2 regions of the Staphylococcus gallinarum genome follow, and region 1 is predicted to be linked to the other one. Evidence: a T-box and tRNA genes for the amino acid it is inferred to sense, from the RefSeq annotation. Region 1 holds a T-box; the other holds one or more tRNA genes.
The links. The T-box of region 1 lies ahead of serS (serine--tRNA ligase). A T-box ahead of a tRNA ligase gene usually reads a tRNA of that ligase, here a tRNA-Ser.

Region 1 (4,427 bases):
AAACTGAACAACAACATCATAGCCACAACACAGATAATTAAGACAAAGTAAATTCTAATATGCGAGCGCTTTACCGCTTCAAATTGAGAAACCGCTAGAAAGATAAACATTGCTGTGATTGCAAAATCTAATCCTAAAGCATCCGGATGTTGTATGTATTTGCCAAATATAGCACCTGCAACAGATGACACTGTCCAAAATAAATACGCTGTAATATTTAAACCGTGTAGCCAACGATCATTTATCTTCTCACCTTTTAAATGTGGCGTGATAGCTACACCAAATGTCTCATCAGTTATAAGCGAAGAAAGCCCTAACCGATTTAACAATCCATAATCTTTATAATTCGGGGCTAATGTCATGCTTAATAAAAACATTCTCGAGTTAACTATGAATGCTGTAAGCACAATAGCCGTTATGGGTGTCCCTGAGATGACTAATGTACAAATTATAAATTGAGCAGCACCAGCGTAAATCACTAAGCACAATAATATAATTTCAAGAATACTAAAGCCAGAGGCTACAGCGACAATTCCAAATGATAATCCAACACCAGCATAGCCTAACAAAGTGGGGATACATTCTTTAACGCCTTGTTTAAATGTGATATGTTCTTTCATCATCTCACCCCTTGTTGATGTATTTTGATATTCACATTCTATTACAAACATTTAAAAACAACCATATCTTTTAGACTTTGGTATGTGTTACGTAAGACAAACTACAGTCTAAAAACGTTGCTATTACAGCGATTTTAAATTATTTTATAGACTCAGATTAATTTAGACCACCTGGCAGAAAAAGGTTTAACAACTCTACTATTAATTTGATTTTTAACCTTTTTTATATCGTTACACCTCCCCTACCCTCTTATGATAATTTGATAGTTACTTGCTTCCTGTATTTTAAAAATTAACTAGACTAAAAATTTGTTCAATATTTTGTATTAATATGGTTCACCTAATTAATAGTTAGGTCGATATGTCTTATTGCTAAATCACCATACTGAAAAAACACAATTTGTATAAATCGTTATAAATAAAAAGGCAATCTCAAAAGAAATTGCCTTTTCATTTGTCAGAGAACTGTACATCTCCGACGCTTCATTTATTATTTCATTTTAATTATTTAACTGGTCTAATTACAGTCTTGCCACCCATATAAGGAACAAGAGCTTCTGGAACAGTTACTGAACCATCTTCATTTTGATAGTTTTCGACAATAGCAGCAAAGGTTCTACCTACTGCTAAACCACTACCATTTAACGTGTGTACTAATTCTGGCTTAGCATTTTTATCTCGTTTAAATCTAATATTCGCACGTCTTGCTTGGAAGTCAGTAATGTTTGAACAAGAACTGATTTCTTTATAATCATTATAGCTTGGTAACCATACTTCTAAATCAAATGTCTTACTTGAACCAAAGCCAATGTCTCCAGTACATAAGATTACACGACGATATGGTAAGCCTAATTCTTCGAGAATTGCTTCAGCATGTGTTGTCATTTCCTCTAATGCATCAAATGAATCTTCTGGCTTTTCAAAGCGAACCATTTCAACTTTATCAAATTGATGCAAACGAATTAAACCACGTGTGTCTCTACCTGCTGATCCTGCTTCACTACGGTAACATGCTGACTGTGCAGTAAATTTCGCTGGTAATTCATCTGGACCAATAATTTCATTACGGTAGTAGTTCGTCAATGGTACTTCCGCAGTTGGAATTGTGTATAGACCTTCCTTTTCAACTTTAAATAAATCTTCTTCAAATTTAGGCAATTGACCTGTACCATACATTGAATCAGCATTTACTAATTGTGGTACCATCATTTCAGTATAACCATGTTGTGTTGTATGCTTTGTGACCATATAGTTCATTAACGCACGTTCTAGTTGCGCACCTTCACCTGTTAAAAATACGAAACGTGCACCTGAAACTTTTGCAGCGCGTTCAAAGTTAACCATTTTTAAATCTTCTACTAAATCCCAATGTGCTTTTGCATCAAAGTCAAATTCACGAGGTGTTCCCCAACGTTTAAGTTCAACATTATCCTCATCTGAAGCACCTTCAGGTACATCATCTTGAATTACATTTGGAATGCGTGACAATTTATCATTTAATTCTTGATCAACTTGGTTTAAAGTATCATCCAATACCTTAATTTCATCACCTAATTTACGCATTGCAGCAATGGCATCATCTGCATCTTCTTTATTACGCTTCTTTTGCGCGATTTCACCACTGACTTTATTACGCTCAGCTTTCATTTCCTCAGCTTGTGCAATAAGTTGACGACGTTTGTCATCCAATTCTAAAACATCATCCACAACACTTTCTTCCATACCACGTTTTACAACTTTTTCTTTAACAAAATCAGGTTCACTACGGAATAATTTTATATCTAACATATGATTTCATCCTCTCATCAAATTTATATCTATTGGATAGTAACAAAAAAAGACCACATCCCCTAATTACAAGGGACGTGGTCTTGACGCGTTGCCACCCTATTTAACAGTCATTATAGACTGCGCTCTCACTAAAATAACGGCTAAAACCGATTGTTCACATATAAGTAGGTAGATTCATATTAAACATGATTACTTGTTCTCACTAACCACAAGCTCTCTGAAATCACGATATTAATACTACTTGTCCCACGAACAATATCTTATTAAGTTGTTTTAAATATAGCAAATAACATTATTATTTTCAAGAGAGAGCTTATTTATAACAACTTATTTTATTCATTATATGCAGCATCACGTAAATATTGTGCAACTGCTTCAATATCTTTATGAAATTGTCGATCTTCTGTAATTGATGGACAAATATGACGTAAAGTTTGATATTTATCATACGTTTTAGGCGACAGTTTATCGATGTCTTTATACTCAACTGCTTGCAAGCCTATAATTGCTTCAATTGCTAAGACACGTCTTGCGTTTTCAATAATTTGATATCCGTGACGTGAAGCAATTGTCCCCATAGATACATGATCTTCTTGATTGGCAGAAGAGGGAATTGAGTCAACACTAGCAGGATGGGCAAGTGTTTTATTTTCTGAGACTAAACTAGCAGCGGCATATTGCATAATCATAGCACCACTTTGCAATCCTGGTTTAGGGCTTAAGAAAGCAGGCAATCCGTTATTTAATTGTGGATTGACTAGGCGTTCTAAACGACGTTCTGAAACATTAGCTAATTCGCTCACTCCGAGCTTTAAGAAGTCTAATGCGAAGGCTACGGGCTGACCATGAAAATTACCCCCAGATATCACAAGTGTTTCATCACCTTCATCGAAGATAAGTGGGTTGTCATTAGCAGCATTCATTTCAAATTCTAATTTTTCCTTAACATAATTCAATACTTGGAAACTTGCTCCGTGAATTTGTGGAATACAGCGTAAAGTATAGGCATCCTGCACGCGTATTTCACCTTGACGTGTTGTCAATTCAGAGCCTTCTAGCCAGTCTAACATACGCTCTGCTACTTCCATTTGTTCTTGGAAGTTTCTAACTTTATGTACATGCTCATTATAGGCATCTACTATGCCGTTTAAAGCCTGATGTGTAAACGCAGCAATCCATTCAGATTGATAGGCTAAACTTTCCGCTTCAATATAACTGATTACACCTTGCGCAGTCATCGCTTGAGTCCCATTAATCAATGCTAAACCTTCTTTAGCTTGTAATTGTAACGATTGATGATTCAATTTATTTAAGACGTACCGACTGTCTACTTCCTCTCCATTGAAATAAACACTACCTTCACCGATAAGTGCTAAAGCTAAATGAGATAGTGGTGCTAAATCTCCTGAAGCACCAAGTGAGCCTTGTTGCGGAATGACAGGTATAATTCGATTATTGATATAAAATATGAGTTGTTCAATTAAATCGACCGTCGCTCCAGAATGCCCCTTTAATAAGGTATTTAATCTCAACAACATCATCACTAATGCAACTTCTTCAGAAAATGGTTTACCAATACCACAAGCATGAGAACGAATGAGATTTACTTGAAGTTGATTGTATTCACCTTCATCGATACGTACATCACTAAACAATCCAAAACCTGTTGTAATTCCATATATTGTTTCTTTATTAGCGATTATATCTTCAACAGTTGCACGGCTTTGTTTAACACGTTCATATGCTGCAGCTGTCACTTCAACTTTATCTTCATCACTTAAGAATTGTTTAATATCCGAAATCGTCAATGTATCCCCTGTTAATTGTAATGTCATTTTCCCATCTCCTTTATTTTAAGTGCTATAACAATTAACACGAGTATACGCTTACAATTTTCTATAAACAATAGCTTTTGAAATATCCGTAATATGGTATTAAATTACTGATTTAATAGGGTAAAGTTTTACTTAATATTAATTTATCGTAAACAAACATTTTCTTATCATTTTAACTATT
Region 2 (4,427 bases), 310 kb from region 1:
TTGAAGCATTATTGTATCAGCATGAAGGTGATCGCTTTAAGAAAATTGAACAAGATCATCATCTTGATGTCAGTCTAGACATGACGAGACTATATCCTGAAGCGCAAGAGGCAATTGAGCAAGGTGGCACATTTACAGGTGAATATGTATTAAATAATGAACAGCGTGACGTTGGTGTAATTACGGGCAGTGCAATAACAAGAGTGCATGGTACAGCAGGATTACCTGAGGATTCTATTTATGCTAAAACAACTGGCCATGCTGGTCAAAGTTTAGCGGCATATACACCAAAAGGCTTTACAGTGCATCATACTGGTGATGCCAATGACTATGTAGGTAAAGGCTTATCTGGCGGTAAAATTATTATCAATGCACCTAATAAACAACGCGAACAAGAAATTATAGCCGGAAATGTTTGTTTCTATGGTGCTTCTGAAGGTAAAGCATTTATCAATGGTAAAGCAGGAGAACGTTTCTGTATTCGTAATAGTGGTGTCCAAGCAGTTGTCGAAGGCATAGGAGATCATGGTTTAGAGTATATGACTGGTGGACGTATTGTGATCCTTGGTGATGTTGGTAAGAACTTTGGCCAAGGTATGAGTGGAGGCGTAAGTTATATCTTCCCATCAGACGTTAAACAGTTTAAGAAAGAACATAAGTTAGATACGCTTGATTTCGATGCTATTACGGTAAAGGAAGAACGCTCAGTATTAAAAGAGATGCTAGAAGCACATGTTAAATATACCGATAGTACCAAAGCGAAAGAGATATTAGCAGATTTTGATAATATTGCTGATAAAGTTGTAAAAGTGATACCTAAAGATTACAAATTAATGATGCAAAAAATAGATTTACAAAAACGTAATTCAAGTCAATTAGATGAAGCTTTATTAAAAGCATTTAATGACAAACGCACACATATTGAATCAGAACAACAATTGAGTGCCGTTTATTAATCGTAGAGGGGGGATTTATCATGGGTGAATTCAAAGGATTTATGAATTATGAAAAACAACAACTACATGAATTGTCACTAGTTGATCGTTTAAATAATCACGAAGCTTTTCAACAAAGATTTACCAATGAGGAAGCGGCTGAACAAGGGGCGCGCTGTATGGATTGTGGCACACCATTTTGTCAGACAGGTGAACCGTTTGGTAGAGAGACGATAGGTTGTCCTATTGGTAACTATATTCCTGAATGGAATGATCTCGTGTATAGACACGATTTTAAAACGGCATATGAACGTTTGAGCGAAACAAATAATTTTCCGGAATTTACAGGGCGTGTTTGTCCAGCTCCATGCGAGCAGTCATGTGTCATGAAGATTAATCGTGAATCTGTAGCTATTAAAGGTATTGAGAGAACAATTATTGATGAAGCTTATGAAAATGGATGGGTACAACCGACAATTCCGACTGAACGAAAAAATGAAACGGTCGCAATTGTTGGGAGTGGTCCAGCTGGTTTGACTGCTGCAGATGAGTTGAATAAATTAGGTTACAATGTAACTGTTTATGAACGTGCGCATGAAGCAGGTGGTCTATTGATGTATGGTATACCAAATATGAAATTGGATAAAGATGTGATTCGTCGTAGAATTAAAATTATGCAAGATTCAGGTATTGAGTTTGTAACTGATACGGAAATTGGTGTCGACATCAGTAGAGAGGAATTAAATGAACGTCACGATGCTATTATTCTTTGTACAGGATCGCAAAATGCAAGAGATTTACCATTAGAAGGACGTATGGGTCAAGGTATTCACTTTGCTATGGATTATTTGACTGAACAAATGCAAGTATTGAATGGTGAATTGAGTGAACCTACAATCACAGCTGAAGGCAAAAATGTTATTGTTATCGGTGCCGGTGATACAGGGGCAGACTGTGTTGCAACTGCATTACGTGAAAATTGCAAGTCAATTGTTCAATTTAACAAATACACAAAACAACCAGAAGAAATAGAATTTGATGAAAATACGTATTGGCCATTGGCAATGCCGGTATTTAAAATGGATTATGCACATAAAGAATATCAATCACGCTTTGGTTTTGAACCACGTGCATACGGTGTACAAACAATGCGTTATGATGTGGATCACATTGGAAATATTAAAGGTGTATATACTCAAATTTTAGAAGAAACGGATGAAGGCATGGTCGTTGTTGATGGGACAGAACGCCATTGGCCTGCTGACTTAGTATTATTATCTATTGGCTTTATTGGTACAGAAACAACAGTTCCTCATGCGTTTGATATTCAAACTGAACGTAATAAAATCGTTGCTGATAATAAAGATTTTAGAACGAATCAACCTCATATCTTTGCTGCTGGTGACGCAAGAAGAGGTCAAAGCCTTGTCGTATGGGCGATTCAAGAGGGTAGAGCTGTAGCGAATTCAGTTGATGAATATTTGAAAGAAAAAACACTGGTGTAACACAAAAAAATGTTTGACTTTTATGACGGGCTATAATATTATAATTATTGTGTTCGTTTGGAGGAATACCCAAGTCCGGCTGAAGGGATCGGTCTTGAAAACCGACAGGGGCTTAACGGCTCGCGGGGGTTCGAATCCCTCTTCCTCCGCCATTGTTTTTTAAAACCAAGACTAATAAATAGATTTGACCACCACTTAATATGTATTAAGTGGTGGTCTTTTTTGTCTGCAGTGAAAGATGTATAACAGGTTGAACGTGGCTATGAAACGAACTATCCATGTTAAAGCCATTACATTCTATAGTCGAAGATATCGTTAATCATATTATTTACATTTGAGTTTTTTATTAAGTGTCGTAAGCTTGATGGTTCCAGTTGCGCTTAAAAAGTGCTTATACATTATAAATTGTTATCGTTTTACAATAGGTTACTTTAAGAAGTAAAACATTTTCAAATGAAAGCCTTTACAAAACTTGTATAGACAAGTTATACTTTGGTTAATTACAAAATGTAAGGGAGTGGATCATCATGGCTGTGAAAAAGAAAGATGTAGAAGATATAGTCGAAGCGGTTGGGGGCAAAGAAAATTTGGACACAGCAACGCATTGTGTCACACGCTTAAGATTAGTCTTAAAAGATGATGATAAAGTGGATAAAGATAGATTGAGTAACAACGATTTAGTTAAAGGGCAGTTTAAGGCGGACAATCAATACCAAATTGTTATTGGTCCGGGAACTGTTGATGAAGTATATAAACAGTTTGTTGAAGTAACAGGTACGACTGAAGCTTCGAAGGAAGACGCAAAGTCAGCAGCAGCTAAAAAAGGTAACCCGGTTCAAAGATTGATTAAATTGTTGGGAGATATCTTTATACCAATCTTGCCGGCAATCGTTACTGCAGGTTTGTTAATGGGAATAAACAACTTATTGACGATGAAGGGTTTGTTTGGTCCAAAACCATTAGTTGAACAATTTCCGCAACTTGGCGACTTTTCTAATATTATAAATGTGATTGCAAGCACAGCATTTATCTTCCTACCGGCACTTATTGGGTGGAGTAGTATGAGAGTGTTTGGTGGTAGTCAAATTCTAGGTTTGGTACTCGGATTAGTATTGATGAACCCGCAACTTGTGTCACAGTATGATATCGCTAAAGGTCATATACCAACTTGGCATATCTTCGGTTTAGAAATTAAACAATTGAATTATCAAGGACAAGTATTGCCGATACTGTTGGCTTCTTATGTATTAGCGCAGATTGAAAAGGGCTTAAATAAAGTAGTGCATGATTCTATTAAAATGCTAGTCGTTGGGCCTGTTGCATTATTAATAACAGGGTTCTTGTCATTTATCATTATTGGGCCGCTTGCATTATGGTTAGGAACTGGAATCACAAACGGTGTGACATTTGTTTTTGAACATGCAGGTTGGTTAGGCGGAGCGATTTATGGTCTGTTTTACGCGCCGCTAGTAATCACTGGTTTACATCATATGTTCTTGGCTGTTGATTTCCAATTGATGGGAAGCGAACTTGGAGGAACGTATTTATGGCCAATCCTTGCTATTTCGAATATCTGTCAAGGTTCTGCGGCATTTGGTGCATGGTATATTTATAAAAAAAGAAAAATGGGCAAGGAACAAGGTTTAGCAATGACTTCAGGTATATCTGGTTTCTTAGGAGTGACAGAACCAGCGATGTTTGGTGTGAACTTGCCATTAAAATATCCATTTATTGCATCTATCATTACATCAGGTGTATTGGGTGCGTTTATAGGCGCTAATAGAGTGCTAGGTAATGTAGGTGTCGGAGGTGTACCGGCAATTATTTCTATACAAAAAGAATATTGGTTAGTATATGGTATTTGTATCATTATAGCGATATGTGTACCATTTATACTTACAGTCTTTTTATCAAGATTTAGTAAAGAAGAAACGAAAGAACTTGTCGATGAATAGGGCGTGACAGCCAACAATTAAACTCGCTAAAT

Region 2: it has a tRNA-Ser gene. The T-box ahead of serS (serine--tRNA ligase) is inferred to sense a tRNA for this amino acid. The anticodon was not compared.

The regions. Positions count from the first base shown of each region.
Region 1 is NZ_CP069082.1:10,749-15,175, reverse strand. Features, by position in the region: gene JN168_RS00050 (AzlC family ABC transporter permease) at 1-620, opposite strand, end outside; gene serS (serine--tRNA ligase) at 1,125-2,408, opposite strand; T-box leader at 2,477-2,674, opposite strand; gene hutH (histidine ammonia-lyase) at 2,744-4,246, opposite strand.
Region 2 is NZ_CP069082.1:2,595,248-2,599,674, reverse strand. Features, by position in the region: gene gltB (glutamate synthase large subunit) at 1-956, shown strand, start outside; gene JN168_RS12430 (glutamate synthase subunit beta) at 977-2,440, shown strand; tRNA gene JN168_RS12425 (tRNA-Ser) at 2,500-2,592, shown strand; gene treP (PTS system trehalose-specific EIIBC component) at 2,968-4,395, shown strand.